2 regions of the Pannonibacter sp. CBAS1226 genome follow, and region 2 is predicted to be linked to the other one. Evidence: riboswitches for the same ligand, from Rfam matches in the RefSeq annotation. Region 2 holds a riboswitch; the other holds the start of a gene.

What was found. Region 2 has a riboswitch for cobalamin ahead of metE (5-methyltetrahydropteroyltriglutamate--homocysteine S-methyltransferase). Riboswitches for the same ligand answer to the same signal wherever they lie in the genome.
Positions count from the first base shown of each region.
Region 1: it holds a riboswitch for cobalamin, as region 2 does, so the genes downstream of both, AC0CMF_RS19215 (DUF1636 family protein) here and metE (5-methyltetrahydropteroyltriglutamate--homocysteine S-methyltransferase) in region 2, are expected to answer to the same signal.

Region 1 covers NZ_JBVOUO010000007.1:182,700-190,403, reverse strand. The annotation lists gene dmeF (CDF family Co(II)/Ni(II) efflux transporter DmeF) at 1-669, shown strand, start outside; gene AC0CMF_RS19230 (FecCD family ABC transporter permease) at 683-1,759, opposite strand; gene AC0CMF_RS19225 (ABC transporter substrate-binding protein) at 1,737-2,678, opposite strand; gene AC0CMF_RS19220 (ABC transporter ATP-binding protein) at 2,689-3,456, opposite strand; gene AC0CMF_RS19215 (DUF1636 family protein) at 3,453-3,905, opposite strand; cobalamin riboswitch at 3,941-4,157, opposite strand; gene preA (NAD-dependent dihydropyrimidine dehydrogenase subunit PreA) at 4,476-5,786, opposite strand; gene AC0CMF_RS19205 (NAD(P)-dependent oxidoreductase) at 5,815-7,173, opposite strand; partial or broken gene AC0CMF_RS19200 (IS5/IS1182 family transposase) at 7,521-7,604, opposite strand.
Region 2 covers NZ_JBVOUO010000002.1:360,030-367,733, forward strand. The annotation lists gene AC0CMF_RS08695 (methyl-accepting chemotaxis protein) at 1-708, shown strand, start outside; gene AC0CMF_RS08700 (class I SAM-dependent methyltransferase) at 827-1,870, shown strand; gene AC0CMF_RS08705 (pseudouridine synthase) at 1,867-2,571, shown strand; gene AC0CMF_RS08710 (acyl-CoA thioesterase) at 2,627-3,451, opposite strand; gene metE (5-methyltetrahydropteroyltriglutamate--homocysteine S-methyltransferase) at 3,448-5,823, opposite strand; cobalamin riboswitch at 5,932-6,141, opposite strand; gene AC0CMF_RS08720 (ATP-binding protein) at 6,194-7,693, opposite strand; gene AC0CMF_RS08725 (response regulator) at 7,690-7,704, opposite strand, start outside.

The sequences.
Region 1 (7,704 bases), on a different contig from region 2:
AGCGCCGTCGTCCTTGCCTTGATTGCGCTTCTGATCGGCTGGGAAAGTCTGATGCGGCTGGCCAATCCGGTGGAGATCAGTTTCGGGCAGGCCATTGCCGTTGCGGTCCTGGGGCTTGCGGTCAATCTGTTCTGCGCGTGGCTGCTCCGGGATGATCACGCCCACCATCATCACCATGGTCACGGGCACCATCATGCGCATGATCACACTCATGTCCACGCCCGCCATGAGCACGCTCGGGACAACAATCTCCGCGCCGCCTATATGCATGTGCTGGCGGATGCGCTTACGTCAATCCTTGCCATCGTGGCCCTGCTGGCCGGACGCAGCTATGGTTGGCTCTGGGCTGATCCGCTCATGGGTATCGTTGGCGCGCTTGTGATCGCTCGCTGGTCTTGGGGGCTGATCCGCGATTCAGGCTCGGTCCTGTTGGACCGGATTCCTGACGACAAGGATTTGCGAAGCGAAATCCTTGAGGCGCTGGAAACCGGCACCGACCGGATTGCAGACCTGCATGTCTGGCAAGTCGGGCCAGGGCATCATGCTGCAATCATCTCGGTGGTGTCGAGCGCTCCTCGCGAACCCTCGGACTACAAGGCCTGCCTCGCGGAGATACACGAACTCTCCCACATCACTGTTGAAGTCGAACGGGTGAGGGTCAACCCCTGACGTCCCTCACCCCTCACCTCTGCCGTGCCATCAGCCAGATGAAGAACAGGCCGCCGGCGAGGCCGGTGACGATGCCGATGGGCATGTCTTCCGGGGCCATGACGACGCGGGCGCAGATGTCGGCAAGGATCAGGAACAGGGCTCCGGCCAGTGCGGACAGCGGCAGGACGCGGGCGTTGTCGCCGCCCGCCACCAGCCGCACCAGATGCGGCATCATCAGGCCGACGAAGCCGATGATGCCGGAGAAGGCGACCGACACGCCGGTGATGAGGGCGCCCGCCACAAACACCGACAGCCGCAGCCGGTTGACGGGGATGCCGAGCGTTGCTGCCGTCTCGTCCCCCAGCGTGATGGCATTGAGCTGGCCCGCCTTCAGCCACAGCCAGATCCCGCAGGGCAGGAGCACGGCCAGCGGGTAGAGCAGGTGGCTCCACTGGGCAAGGCCGAGCCCGCCCAGCATCCAGAACACCACCGTATGGGTGGCCTTGGGGTCAGCCAGGAAGATCAGGATGTTGGCGCAGGCCATGATGACGAAGGACACGGCAACGCCTGCCAGCACCAGCCGGTCGGGCGAACCGGCCCGCGTGATCCGCACCACGCAGAGCACGATGGCTGTTGCCCCCAGCGCGCCGAAGAAGGCGAGCAGCGGCACGGTCAGCATTCCGAGAAACAGCCCGGTATGCAGCAGCGCCAGAATGGCGCCGAAGGCAGCGCCCGAAGAAATGCCGAGCAGATGCGGGTCGGCCAGCTGGTTGCGGGTGACCGATTGCAGGGCGGCACCGGTCATGGCAAGGCCTGCGCCGACAAGAGCTGCCAGCAGCGCCCGGGGAAAGCGCACATCCCAGACGATGGCCTCGCGCGCAGCGCTCCAGGTCTTCTCCACCGATCCGGGGAAGATCTTCGAAAGAAGGATACCTGCGACATCCGCAGGCGGTACGGCGACGGCGCCCACGGCCAGGGCGGCAATCACCGCCGTGGCCAGAAGGGCAAAGCACAGGGCCGCGATGGCCAGCACCGGCCAGATTCTGGACCGGTGCCGGGCAAGTGCGCCTTCCAGCGCATCGGCCTCAGTTGCGTGCGAAACCGTCAACGAGCTTCTCCACGGCGCGGATGTTGCGGGGGCCGGGCGTTGCCTCGACATATTCCAGCACGACGAAGCGGTCATTCTTCACGGCATTGATGCTGGCGAAGGCCGGATTGGACTTCATGAAGGCGATCTTCTGTTCCGCCGTCACCTGCCCGTAGTTGACGATGACGACCACTTCCGGATTGCGCTCGATCACCGGCTCCCAGGCGACGGTGGCCCAGCTCTTGTCGAGATCATCCATGATGTTGTGCCCGCCTGCGGCCTCGATGAGGGCGGTGGGCATGGCGTAGCGGCCGGCCGTGAAGGGCGTGTCCTCGCCGCTGTCATAGACGAAGACGCGCAGCGGCTCCTTGCCCGGTTCCTTCACCCTGGCCGTCACTTCGGCAAGCTTTGCCTCGTAACCGGCGACCAGCGCCTTGGCCTTGTCCTCGACGCCGAAGATCGTCCCGAGGTTCAAAAGGTCGTTGTACATGTCGGCCATGGAGATCTTCTCCTTGGGGCCGATGTGGATGCAGCTTTCGGTCAGCTCATAGACCTTGATGCCGAAGGGCGCGAGCGTGTCCGGCGTCACTTCGCCGCCCACCTTCATGCCGTAGTTCCAGCCCGCGAAATAGAAGTCCGCCTCTGCACCCAGCAGCACTTCCTTGGTGGGGTATTTTTCGGCGAGTTCCGGCAGTTCCTTCACGCCTTCGCGCATTTCCGGGTCCAGTGTCTTCCAGCCGGACACGCCGGTGTAACCGGCCATGTGGTCCGTCAGGCCCAGCACCAGCATCATTTCGGTGAGGTTCACGTCATTGGAGACGGCGCGTGTGGGGGCAGCGTCAAAGGTGACATCGCGGTTGCAGCTTTTCACCGTCACCGGATAGGCGAAGGCGCTGGCGGTTGTGGCCAGAAGGGCAGCGAGAGCAAGGGTTATACGCATCGGTCAGATCTCACAAGTGAAAGGAAAAACGGGGGGAATGGCCGGAGGTATCGATCCGTGAACGGACGGAGAAGGCCCCGGCGATATTGGCTTCGGTCAGTGCCGCTTCCGGCGTGTCCATGGCGAGCACGGTGCCATTGGCGAGCAGCAGCACCCGGTCGGCATGTTCTGCGGCCAGCGTCAGGTCGTGCAGGGTGGTGATCACCGTCAGCGGTAGGCCGCGTAAAAGCGCCATCAGCTCCAGCTGGTGGCGGATGTCGAGATGGTTCGTCGGCTCATCAAGAATGAGCAGGCGCGGTTCCTGCGCCAGCGCACGGGCCACCAGCACGCGCTGGCGCTCTCCGCCGGACAGCGTGCCGAAGGAGCGCTCGCTCAGTGCCGTCAGATGCAGCCGGGCCAGGGCATGCTCCACCATCTCGCCGTCACGCGCTCCGGCCGAAGCCAGTCCGCGCTGATGCGGCAGGCGGCCGAGGCTGACGATCTGGCGCACGGTGAGGGCAAAATCCGTCGGCTGCTCCTGCAGCACCACGGCGATGCGGCGGGCCGTGTCACGGCTCGACATGGCCCAAAGGCTCGTGCCCTCCAGCCGTACGTCACCGGTCTGCGGCTTGTGGAAGCGGTAAAGCAGCCGCAGCAGCGACGATTTGCCCGCGCCATTGGCACCGCAAATGGCCAGCATCTCGCCCTGACGGACGGTGAAGCTGATCCCGGAGAGGAGGGCAGGGCGTCCGCGCGGCCCCCAGCCGAGAGTGTCAGCCTCGAAGAACGGCGCGCTCACGCGGCAGGCTCGAAGGTGGTTGTGCGGCCAGGCGCCGGAATGCGGGCCAGCGCCGTCTTCGCCATCCGGCCCGGACGCTCGGAGGCCTTGCACCAGCCATCGGCAAGGCCGTGATACTGGCGGGCGAAAGCTGTGATATCCGGCACGTCGTCCAGCGTGAGATTGCCGAACAGCCATCCGGCTTTGCCGGGTGCCGTCAGGGCGACAGCGCAGGGCTGGCCACAGGCGGCCATGCATTCAACGCCGGAGACGGTCCAATGCGTGTCCTGCCGCAGCGCAGCGGCAAGAGCGGTGCCAAGGTTCCGGCCGGACCGCTCGCCGGTTTGCGTGTCACGGCAGGTGACGCAGATGGTGAGATGATGGGAAGGGGAGGTTCCTTCCGTCTGGGAAATGGCCTGCACGGGTGCAGGCACAGGTGTTCCGGCCAAGGCCGGTCCCTGAATGGTCATGGCTATGCTCCTTCCGGGACACCCCGCCCGGCGGTTTGAGGTCTGCTGTGATGGCAGGTCTCCTGACTTGCGGGTCGCCGCTTGCCCGGTCCTTCCCGTTCCTCGGTGGAACAGTGGATCACCCGGGGTCGCTCGCCGCCTACAGTTGCGGGGGCAGTCACGGACTTGGCGCCTGTTGGCTACACCGTACCGTGTTCCCTTTTCACCCGGCCAAGGCTTTGCCAGCCGGGAACCATCGCCGCAGATGATCAAAGCCGCCGTCCTTCCTGTCAAGCTCCATCGTCATAGATTCAGGATGGGTCTTCATACGGCGGCAGTGATATATGTAATAAGATAACATTACAACATGAGAGCTGCGACTGGATAAAAAAATCCCCGGCTGCCTATGCCGGCAGCCGGGGGAGTCGCCTCTCATCGAGCTGGGGTGGACGGTATCCCGGGGGCAGGGATGCCGCCAAAAGGCTGTGCCTTTACGCCAAGTCTTAAGATGCTGACGCATCAAGACTTGGAACGCTCAGGCGCCGCAGTGTTCGAACAATTTCCGTTGAGCAAAGCTCTCCGGGGGCTTCGTCACTCGGCGGCGATGCGGGCGCTGGGGTTGTTCGGATGTGTCGTCCAGTTGGCATAGTCCCCAGAGACGGAACGGCCCGTCCGTGGATCAACGGTTCCGGTGGCCATTGGTTCCATGGTGATGCAATTTTCCACCGGACAGACCGAGACGCAGAGATTGCAGCCGACGCATTCCTCATCGATCACTTCGAACTTGCGCACCCCGTCGACCATGCTGGTGATCGCCTGATGCGAGGTGTCCTCGCAGGCGATGTGGCAGCGGCCGCACTTGATGCAGAGGTCCTCGTCGATCTTCGCCTTGGCGATGTAGTTGAGGTTGAGGTAGCGCCAGTCGGTGACATTGGGCACCGCGCGGCCGGAGAAGTCCGAAATCCGCTCGTAGCCGGCCTCGCCCATCCAGTCCTTCAGGCCCTCGATCATCTCCTCGACGATCTTGAAGCCATAGGTCATGGCGGCGGTGCAGACCTGCACATTGCCGGCACCCAGCGCAATGAACTCCGCCGCATCGCGCCAGGTGGTGACGCCGCCGATACCGGAAATCGGCAGGCCGTAGGTTTCCGGATCACGGGCGATTTCCGCCACCATGTTGAGGGCAATCGGCTTCACCGCCGGGCCGCAATAGCCCCCGTGGGAGCCCTTGCCGTCAATGGTCGGCGTTGGCGCCATGCGGTCAAGGTCGACACCCACGATGGAGTTGATGGTGTTGATCAGCGAAACTGCATCTGCCCCGCCGCGCTTTGCGGCCTGTGCGGGCTTGCGCACGTCGGTGATGTTGGGCGTCAGCTTGACGATCACCGGCATGCGGGTGTGCTTCTTGGCCCAGCGTGTGACCATCTCGATATATTCCGGAACCTGGCCGACCGCCGAGCCCATGCCGCGCTCGCTCATGCCATGCGGGCAGCCGAAGTTCAGCTCCACGCCATCTGCCTCGGTTTCTTCCACGCGCTTGAGGATCGCGGCCCAGTTGGGCTCCTCGCAGGGCACCATCAGGGACACGACAAGGGCGCGGTCCTTCCAGTCGCGCTTGACGCGCTTGATTTCCTGCAGGTTCACCTCAAGCGGCCGGTCGGTGATCAGCTCGATGTTGTTGAGGCCGATGAGCTGGCGGTCCTTGCCATGAATGGCGCCATAGCGCGGGCCGTTGACGTTGACCACATTCGGGTCCTCGCCCAGCGTCTTCCACACGACGCCGCCCCAGCCCGCCTTGTAGGCGCGCACCACGTTGTATTCCTTGTCCGTCGGTGGCGCAGAGGCGAGCCAGAACGGGTTGGGCGACTTGATGCCGACGAAATCAGATCTCAGATCAACCATGACGGGATCTCCGGAAAGAACGGCTGGCTCAGGCGCTGAGCGCCTGATGGATGGCTTCTGCGGCAACCTTGCCGTCCTCGACGGCGGCCACGGTCAGGTCTTCCCCGCCGGCGATGCAATCGCCGCCGGCCCAGACTTTGGCCATGGTGGTTGCGCGGGTGGCGTCCGTGACGATGCGGCCCTTGTCGAGGGTCAGCGCCGCCGCCGAACCGTTCAGCCCGGACGGGTTGAGCTTCTGGCCCACGGCCTTGAACACCATGTCGGCGTCAAGACGGAAGGTCTCGCCGGTCATCATCAGCTTGCCGGTGTTGTCGAGCCGGGTGCGTTCCAGCTCGATGCCGGTCAGCTTGCCGTTTTCCCCGTGCATTGCCTTGGGGGCTGCCCAGTGCAGGATGCGCACGCCATTGGTCTGGGCGAGGTCCTGCTCATAGGGGCTGGCGTTCATGTGTTCCTTGCCGCGCCGGTAGGCGATGGTCACCTCTTCGGCACCCAGCAGCTTGCTCTGCACGGCAATGTCCACCGCTGTCATGCCGCCGCCGATCACCACCACGCGCCGGCCGACGGGCAGGGTGGAAAGATCCTTCGCCTGCCGCAGCTCCGCGATATAGGCGACCGCATCCACCACGCCCTCCAGCTCCTCGCCGGGAACGGACAGGCCATTGACACCGGCAAGGCCGATGCCGAGGAACACCGCGTCGAAGTCCTTCGTCAGGGCGGAAAGGGAGAGGTCTTCGCCCAGCACCTTGCCATGTTCCACGGTGATGCCGCCGATGGAGAGGATGAAATCCACCTCGCGCGCGGCAAAGTCATCGACGGACTTGTAGGCGGCGATGCCATATTCGTTGAGCCCGCCCGCCTTGGGCCGGGCATCATAGAGCGTTACCGCATGGCCATGCACGGCAAGCCGGTGGGCGCAGGACAGGCCCGCCGGGCCAGCACCCACAACAGCCACACGCTTGCCGGTTTCGGGGGCGCGGGTGAAGGGCGTGGCGGCGTGCGTTTCCATGTAATGGTCGGTGGCAAAGCGCTGCAGCTCGCCGATCTTCACCGGCTTGGCTTCGGCCTCGTTGCGCACGCAGGCCTGCTCGCACAGGGTCTCCGTCGGGCAGACGCGGGCGCACATGCCGCCAAGGATGTTCTGCGCAAAGATCGTCCGCGCCGCGCCGGTGTCGTTGCCGGTCGAGATCTGGCGGATGAACAGCGGAATGTCGATGCTGGTCGGGCAGGCGTTCACGCAAGGCGCGTCATAGCAGAAGTAGCAGCGGTCACTCTCAACCCTTGCCTCATGCGGATCGAGGCGCGGGTGCAGGTCACAGAAGTTCTGTGCATACTGGTCAGCCGGAAGGCGCGCAGGCGCAATGTCCGGACCAGATCTGGTCTCAGTCATGGGAGGATCTCCGGAAGGTGGCGATCTATGTTCGGCGCCCGTTTCTTTTTGCGAACAGGCTTATCCGCTCCCATTGAAGGAAAATTTGTCCAAACAGTCAAATATTTTTCGAAAGATCAATTATATGAATATGATAGTCATGTTTTTGCAGGTGCTAACTGATTGAAATGATTTGGGGCAAGCGGTTCCCGATCCGAAGCCTTTCCGGCTTCATCCGGCCGGGAGAACCGGTTTCCGGAAAAGCGAAGCGGTCAAGCCCTGCCGTTTCCGTCCCCACAAGGGGCGGAGGCGTTCTATCACCATGCCGGTGCACTACCGCGGTCTGCTGTCCGTAGCTGATGTGTGCATGCGGTGCCCCTTGAGGGAAGGGGGATGAGCAGCAGCGGCTCGATCTCGCGCCATTCAAAGTCTGTCAGGTCATATCGGCTCATAGTGAGCCCTGAATCAGAACCCGGCGAGAAGTGATAGCAGCGAGTCAGCAAACGACCCCATCCCAGTCGTTTGACAGTCGCATGCGCTTCCCCAGAAGCA
Region 2 (7,704 bases):
GTGAGTGCCGCCGCCGACGCCGCGCTGCAGGCATCCGCCAATGTGGAAACGGTCGCCGCGGCCTCCGAGGAACTGTCTGCCTCGATCGGTGAAATCACCCGGCAGGTGACGACCACGGCACAGGTGGTGGATGATGCCTCCCGTCAGGCGGAGGCTACGAACCAGAAGGTGACCAGCCTTGCAGTCGCGGCCGACAAGATCGGCCAGGTGGTGACGCTGATCCAAGAGATCGCCGCCCAGACCAACCTTCTGGCACTCAACGCCACCATCGAGGCGGCGCGGGCCGGCGAGATGGGCAAGGGCTTTGCGGTTGTGGCATCCGAGGTGAAGCAGCTTGCCTCCCAGACGGCCAAGGCCACGGACGAGATCTCCAGCCAGATTTCGGCCATTCAGGCCTCGACGGATGACGCGGTGCTGGCGATTGAGAAGATCACCGAGATCATGCGCACCATTGATGAACATGCCGAATCCGTCAGCCGCTCCGTCGAGCAGCAGGGGCAGGCGACAGCGGAAATTGCCTCCAACGCACAGGTCACCTCCGCCCGCACCTCCGAAGTTACCGGCAACATGGAGCAGATGCGCAGCGCGGTGGCGCAGACGAATGAGACTGCGGCCCGGCTCATGACTTCCTCGCATGCGGTGGGCAGCCAGACGGATGCCCTGCGCCGTGCGGTGGATGACTTCGTGCGCAGGCTTGCTGCTGCATGATCTGCCTGCAGGCGGCGCAAGGCGGCTTTGACCTTGCCCGCTGCGGCTTGTATGAGTGCGGATGAACCGGCCGGGCGGCAGTGCAGAACTGCCGCCCGCCTGCATTGAAAGCGCCGCCATGTCCGATCCTGTCCTTGAAACGCTCCTCCTTCCCTTTCTGAACGGCACGCTGGACCTGCCCAAAGCGCGGGGCAGCATCCTGTTTCTGCGTGCCCGCGCGGGCGCGGACCTGAAGGAGCTGCCCGAGGGCGCGCTGGTGCCGGTGCAGAGCTTTGCGCCCGACCGGGATGCGCTGGCCGCACTGGGCCACACGGTGCTGCATCAGGCGGAGGGCGAGGGCTATCCGCTGGTGCTGGTGCTGCCGCCGCGCCAGAAGCAGGAAGCCCGTGCCCTGCTGGCCGATGCCGTGCGCCGCACAGCGCCGGGCGGGCTGATCGTGGTCTGTGCCACCAATGCGGAGGGCGGCAAGGCGCTGGAAGGCGATCTCGAAAGCCTTGCCGGACTGGACGGCAAACTCTCCAAGGCCAAGTGCCGCGTTGCCTGGACCATCAAGGACGAGGCCCGCGTCAACGGCGCGCTGGTGGCCGAATGGGTGGAACTGGATGCGGTGCGCCCGATCCTTGACGGGCAGTTCCTCAGCCGTCCGGGTGTTTTCGCCTGGGATCACATTGATGCCGCTTCCGCGCTGCTGGCGGCCAATCTGCCGTCGAGCCTCTCCGGCGAAGGCGCGGATCTGGGGGCGGGCTTCGGCTATCTCTCCACCGAGGTTCTCAAGCGCTGTGCCAAGGTGACCGGGCTCGACCTTTACGAGGCCGAACAGCGGGCGCTGGATCTGGCGCGGGAGAATGTGACGCCACTGGCCACCGGCCGCCGTCTCGGTTTCCACTGGGTGGACGTGACCAAGGGGCTGAACAAGACCTATGACTTCATCGTCACCAATCCGCCGTTCCACCAGACCGGCAAGGCCGGACGGACGGATATCGGCCAGGGTTTCGTGCGGGCGGCTGCGCGGTCCCTGAAGCCGGGCGGGCATCTGTGGCTCGTCGCCAACCGGCATCTTCCCTACGAGGGCGTCATCAATGAAGTCTTTGCCGAGGCGATCATGGTGGCGGACGAGGGCGGCTACAAGGTGATCCACGCACGCAAGGCGCGCGGCCGATGAGACTGGTCAAGCTTCTCGCCAACCTCGGCTACGGCACCCGCAAGGAAGTGCAGATCGCCATTCGCAACGGCTGGGTGACCGACCGGGCCGGGCAGCGGCTCAAGGCCGATTCCAAAACCGCTCATGAGGACATCCTGTTTGATGATGAGCCTCTGGATCCGCCGCAGGGCATGATCCTTCTGCTCAACAAGCCGGTGGGCTACACCTGCTCGACCAAGGATCAGGGGCGCCTTGTCTATGACCTGCTGCCGGACCGGTTCCGCTACCGCAAGCCGGTGCTGTCCACCGTTGGCCGCCTCGACCGCGAGACAACCGGCGCGCTGCTCTTCACCGATGACGGCACCTTGCTGCACAAGATCATCTCGCCCAAGGCCGAGGTGCCGAAGGTCTATGAGGCAGAGCTGGACAGGCCCTTGCAGGGCAATGAGGCTGAACTTTTTGCCTCCGGCACGATGATGCTGGAGAGCGAGGACAAGCCGCTGAAGCCTGCCGAACTGGAAGTCCTGACCCCGCAAAAGGTGCGGCTGACGCTGCATGAGGGCCGTTACCACCAGGTCCGCCGCATGTTCGCCGCCACCGGCAACCACGTGAACACCCTCTCCCGCATCCGCATCGGCAATTTGCCGCTGGACGGCGTCGAAGAAGGCAAGTGGCGCCTGCTGGATGCCACTGACGTGGACAAGGTGTTCGGAACGGTTTGAGGGACGTGCGGCAGAACAGATCTGCCTGCCGCACCCTTAAAGGGGCCCCGTTCCGTCAGCTTTCGGGTGCGCTTGGCTTCTGCCGCGCAGCCACCGGCCGGTGTGAGGCATCCACTGCGACCATGACGAACTGCCCTTTCGCGGCCAGTTGCCTCTTTCCCGTCAGCAGGCCTTCGGACCACAGATCCACCTCGACATGAATCGAGGACCGTCCGACGGAAGCTATCCGCGCCACAGCCTCCACGATTGCCCCGAGGGCAACGGGATGGTGGAAGTCGATCTGCCTTGTTGCTGCCAGCACTGTGAGCCTGCCGCTGAGCCGCGAGGCGGTGATGAAGGCTGCCTTGGTCATGAAGGCAAGGGCGTGGCCTCCGAACAGGGCACCATTGCCATTGACCTGATCTGCAAAGACAATGTCCGCCATGCACAGTTCGTCAGGCCTGGCAGGGGCAGCCTCTTCCGTCAGGGGCGGAAGGCTCCAGCCGGCAGTCTTTCCTTCACCGGGCATGGCAACCATGTGGAACACACCCGCCGTGCAGAGATGACGTTCGCCGCCCAGAATGGTCTGGGCAGCCATCTTCACTTCCACAGTCAGCGACCGGCGCCGCACCTCACGGATGGAAGCGTCAAAGGAGACGATCTCGCCCACATGCGCGGGCTTGCGAAAATCCACATTTTCGCAGGAGGCCGTGACGAAAGGCACACGGCCGTGACGGCTGGCTGCGATGAAGGCGATCCGGTCCATATAGGCCAGACCGGCACCGCCGAAGAGTGTGCCATGGTGGTTGGTGTCGCCCGGAAAGACGATCTCCAGCAGAGTGGCGATCGGGGCTGGCGCGTGCGCCAGTCCTTCCTGCGGTAAAATGGCTGTGGCCGTCATGCTGCGTCTCCGCCTTGTGTGCGGGCATTTGCGGCACGGCGCAGGGCACGGGCTGCCTCAACCATGTTGATCAGGGCCGGGCGCACCTCATCCCACTTGCGCGTCTTCAGCCCGCAATCCGGATTGACCCAGAGCTGGCCGTCGCGCAACCGCTGGTGCGCGAGGGTCAGAAGGGTTTCGATCTCGCCGATGCCGGGAATGCGGGGCGAGTGAATGTCATAGATGCCGGGACCGATCTCATTCGGGTAGCCCTGTGATGTCAGGGCATCCAGCAGTTCCATCCGCGAGCGGGAGGCCTCGATGGAGATGACATCCGCATCCATGGCGATGATGGCGGGAAGGATGCCATTGAACTCCGAGTAGCACATATGGGTATGGATCTGGGTCGAATCGCCCGTCTCGCTGCAGCAGATGCGGAAGCAGCGGATGGCCCAGTCGAGATAGTGATCCCAGTCCCTGCGGCGCAGCGGCAGGCCTTCCCGCAGGGCGGCCTCGTCGATCTGGATCATCGAGGCACCCGCCGTCTCAAGGTCCGACACTTCATCCCGGATGGCCAGGGCGATCTGCCGGCAGACCGTTTCGCGTGGCAGGTCGTCGCGCACGAAGGACCAGTTCAGAATGGTCACCGGACCGGTCAGCATGCCTTTGACCGGCTTGCCTGTCTGGGACTGGGCGAAGCGCCACCAGTCCACCGTCATGGGAGCGGGCCGGGAGACATCGCCATAGATGATGGGCGGGCGCACGCAGCGGGAGCCATAGCTCTGCACCCAGGCATTACGGGTGAAGGCAAAGCCCTTCAGCTGCTCGCCGAAATACTGCACCATATCGTTGCGCTCGAACTCGCCATGAACCAGCACATCAAGGCCGATTTCCTCCTGCCAGCGGATGGCTGCGGCGGTCTCGCGCTTGAGGAAGGCTGTGTAATCCTCATCCGTCAGCTTGCCGCGCCCATTCAGGGCGCGGGCCTTTCGTACATCTGCCGTCTGCGGGAACGAACCGATCGTGGTGGTTGGAAAGAGCGGTAGCGGATTGCGGGTGCGCTGCAGCACCTGCCGCAAGGCAAAAGGCGCACCGCGTAGATGCTGCCCCGTGCCGAGGGCCTGCACTCTTGCCTGCACGGATGGGTCGCTGACCCTGTGGGACCTGCTGCGCGTTGCAAGGGCTGCAGCCGCCGTGTCAAAGGCCGCCTGCGTGCCGCCGTTAAGCTGGCTGCTGCCGCTGGCCCGGGCTGCGAGAGCATTCCGCAAGGCTGCAAGCTCGCCCAGCTTCTGCGTGGCAAAGGCGAGCCAGGATGCAAGCTCCTGATCGAGGTCCGTTTCAAGCGCGAGATCCACCGGCACATGCAGCAGGGAGCAGGATGGTGCGATTTCGATGCCGCCTGGCCAGGTGGCTGCCGTGCTGATGCGGTCGAGGCATCGGGCGAGATCCGCACGCCACACATTGCGCCCGTCGATGATGCCCAGTGACAGGCGCAAATGCTCCGGCGCATTGGCCAGCAAGGGGGCAAGGGTCTGCGGTGCGCGGACAAGATCCACATGCAGTCCGGCAACGGGCAGGGAAAGGGCCGTTTCGAGGTTGTCCTCAAGTCCGCCGAAATAGGTGGCCAGCATCAGAGAGAGGCCGGGAACCTCTGCGGCGAAGTACCGGTACGCCTGCACCAGCGCTTCCTTCTCGATGGTGGAAAGGCTGGTCACAAGGCAGGGCTCATCCATCTGCACCCAGTCTGCGCCTGCCGCCTTCAGCTCCTTGAGGATCTGGCCATAGACCGGCAGCAGCTTATCCAGCAGCGCGAGAGAGGCTGATCCGTCCCGCGTCTTGGCAAGCGTCAGGAAGGTCACCGGCCCCAGAATGACGGGCCGGGTATGAATTCCCAGAGCGGCGGCTTCCCGGAAATGCTCCAGCGGCTTGTTGCCGGTCAGGCTGAATGTTTGCCCTGCGTGCAGTTCCGGCACCAGATAATGGTAATTGGTGTCGAACCATTTGGTCATTTCCAGCGCAGGCTTTGTCTCTGCCCCATCAGGAGACTGGCCGTTGCAGTTGCAGAGGTGGCTGCCAGTGCCGGCAGAGCCTCTGGCAAGGGCGAAGAGGGTGGCAATGGAGACCGGTCCGCCGGTCCAGCCATAGCCATCCGGGATTGCCCCGGTCATCACCGCCAGATCAAGGACATGGTCGTAGAGCGAGAAATCGTTGGACGGGATGATGTTTATTCCCGCCTCCCGCTGATGCTGCCAGTGGGCCGCGCGCAAGGCGCGGGCCTTGGCCTGCAGGGTGGCCTCGTCAGATTTGCCTGACCAGAAGTCTTCCAGAGCAAACTTGAGTTCGCGCTGTCTGCCAATTCTCGGAAAACCGAGGTTTGCGGTCTGCATGCTCATTTCCTTACCCCGAAGGTTGCGGGCAAGGTATGGGCATGACGCAAGACAGCCTGAGCACGCGCATGCGTGTGCCGGGCGGAACAGGCGCACACCGGGACACCCCGCCCGAGAACGTTATCTACCGTGGCAGGTCTCCTGGCTTGCAGGTCATCACGGCCATCCGTCTTCCCGGGGCGTCTTCCCCAGTGACATGGTGAATGGCTGCTCGCTGCTTACAGTTGCGGGGGCAGCTCCGGCATGGGCGCATCTCTGCACCGCACCGGATTCCCTCTTAGCTCCGGATCATTGATCCGCAGAACCACGATGAAGGCAGTGTTGCCGCAATATTTGCGCATGTCAATGATATAAAGATATCTTTATATCGAACTCATCAGAGCGGCAGCGTCACCGTGGCGGTGAGGCCGCCTTCGGAGCGGTTGGTGAGGGTGATGGTGCCGCCGTGGGCGTGGATGAGGGAACGGGCGATGGCAAGGCCGAGGCCGATGCCGCCCGTTTCGCCGCTGCGGGATGTCTCCAGCCGGACGAAGGGCTCGAACACATCGCCCATCCGGTCTTCCGGAATGCCGGGGCCGTCATCTTCCACGCGGATGATGACTTCACGCTGGCCCGTCTCCAGCGAAATGCGGGCCACGCCGCCGTAGCGGACGGCGTTTTCGATCAGGTTGCGCAGGGCACGCTTCAGCGCCATCGGGCGGCAGGGCAGGGTGACAGGCGCTGTCTCCGCATCTGTCCCGGGTGCCATCAGGCGCACATCGTGGCCCATGTCGGACTGGTCACCTGCAAGGCTTTCCAGAACGGCGACAAGGTCCACGGCTTCACGCGGCTCGCTGACGGCTTCGTCCCGGGCGAAAGCGAGAGTGGCTTCCGTCATTGCGGCCATTTCATCCAGCGTGGCGATCATCTTCTCCCGGTTCTCGTCATCGTCGATGAACTCGGCCCTGAGGCGCAGGGAGGTGATGGGGGTGCGCAGGTCGTGGCTGATGGCGGCCAGCATGCGCGTGCGGTCTGCCACGAAGCGGCTCAGCCGGTTCTGCATGGCGTTGAAGGCGGAGATGGTGCTGCGCAATTCGCGCGGGCCTGCCTCCGGCACCGGCGGCACGTCTTCGCCCCGGCCCAGCCGGTCTGCCGCATCGGCCAGCTGGCGCAGAGGGCGGGAGACCTGCCGGATGGTGAAGGCAACGATGGCGATGATGGCCAGCGCCATCAGGCCCATCTGCAGGACCAGCGTGTAGAAGGCGCCGGGTGGCGGCGGGCGCTGGCTGGTCACCACGTTCAGCCATTGCCCATCGGCGAGAGGCACGGAAAACTCGATCGCAATCAGCCGGTGGCGCTGCCGCTCCTCGCGGCGGCGCTCCCGCTCCTCCAGCTTTTCAAGATTGGTATCGCCTGCCTCTTCGCGCTTCTTCCGTTCTTCGCGCGGCGGCCTGCTGGAGCCTCTTTCAGCGCCTCTTTCCGGGCCTTTGCCCGCTGCGCTGAGCGAGGCACGGATGCCGGGGTCCTGTCCGAGCTCGTCGGCCAGTGCTGCGGCAAGCCGCCGCTCCGCGCCGGACTGAGGCACGTTGGCCACCGAGGGCTTCTGGTCCAGCCAGAAGCGGGTGATGGCAGAGCTGGTGGCCTGCAGCAGCTGGGTGCGGGTCGCTTCGCCGGAGGTCTCCAGCAGCGGCACCAGAGAGGCGGTGCGGACAATCACCCCGTCGCCGATCGCCTCATAGACCGCAAGCCGCCGCTCCCCGGCAAAGAGCCAGATGGAAACCGCCTGACTGCCGATGAGGGCGATCAGGAGCAGCGCGATGAGCTGGCCGCCAAGGCTGCGCGGCCACAGGCGCCGGAGAAAGGCGGCGGATTTGCGGAAGAAGGCGGGCGCGGTCATGCGTCAAGCTC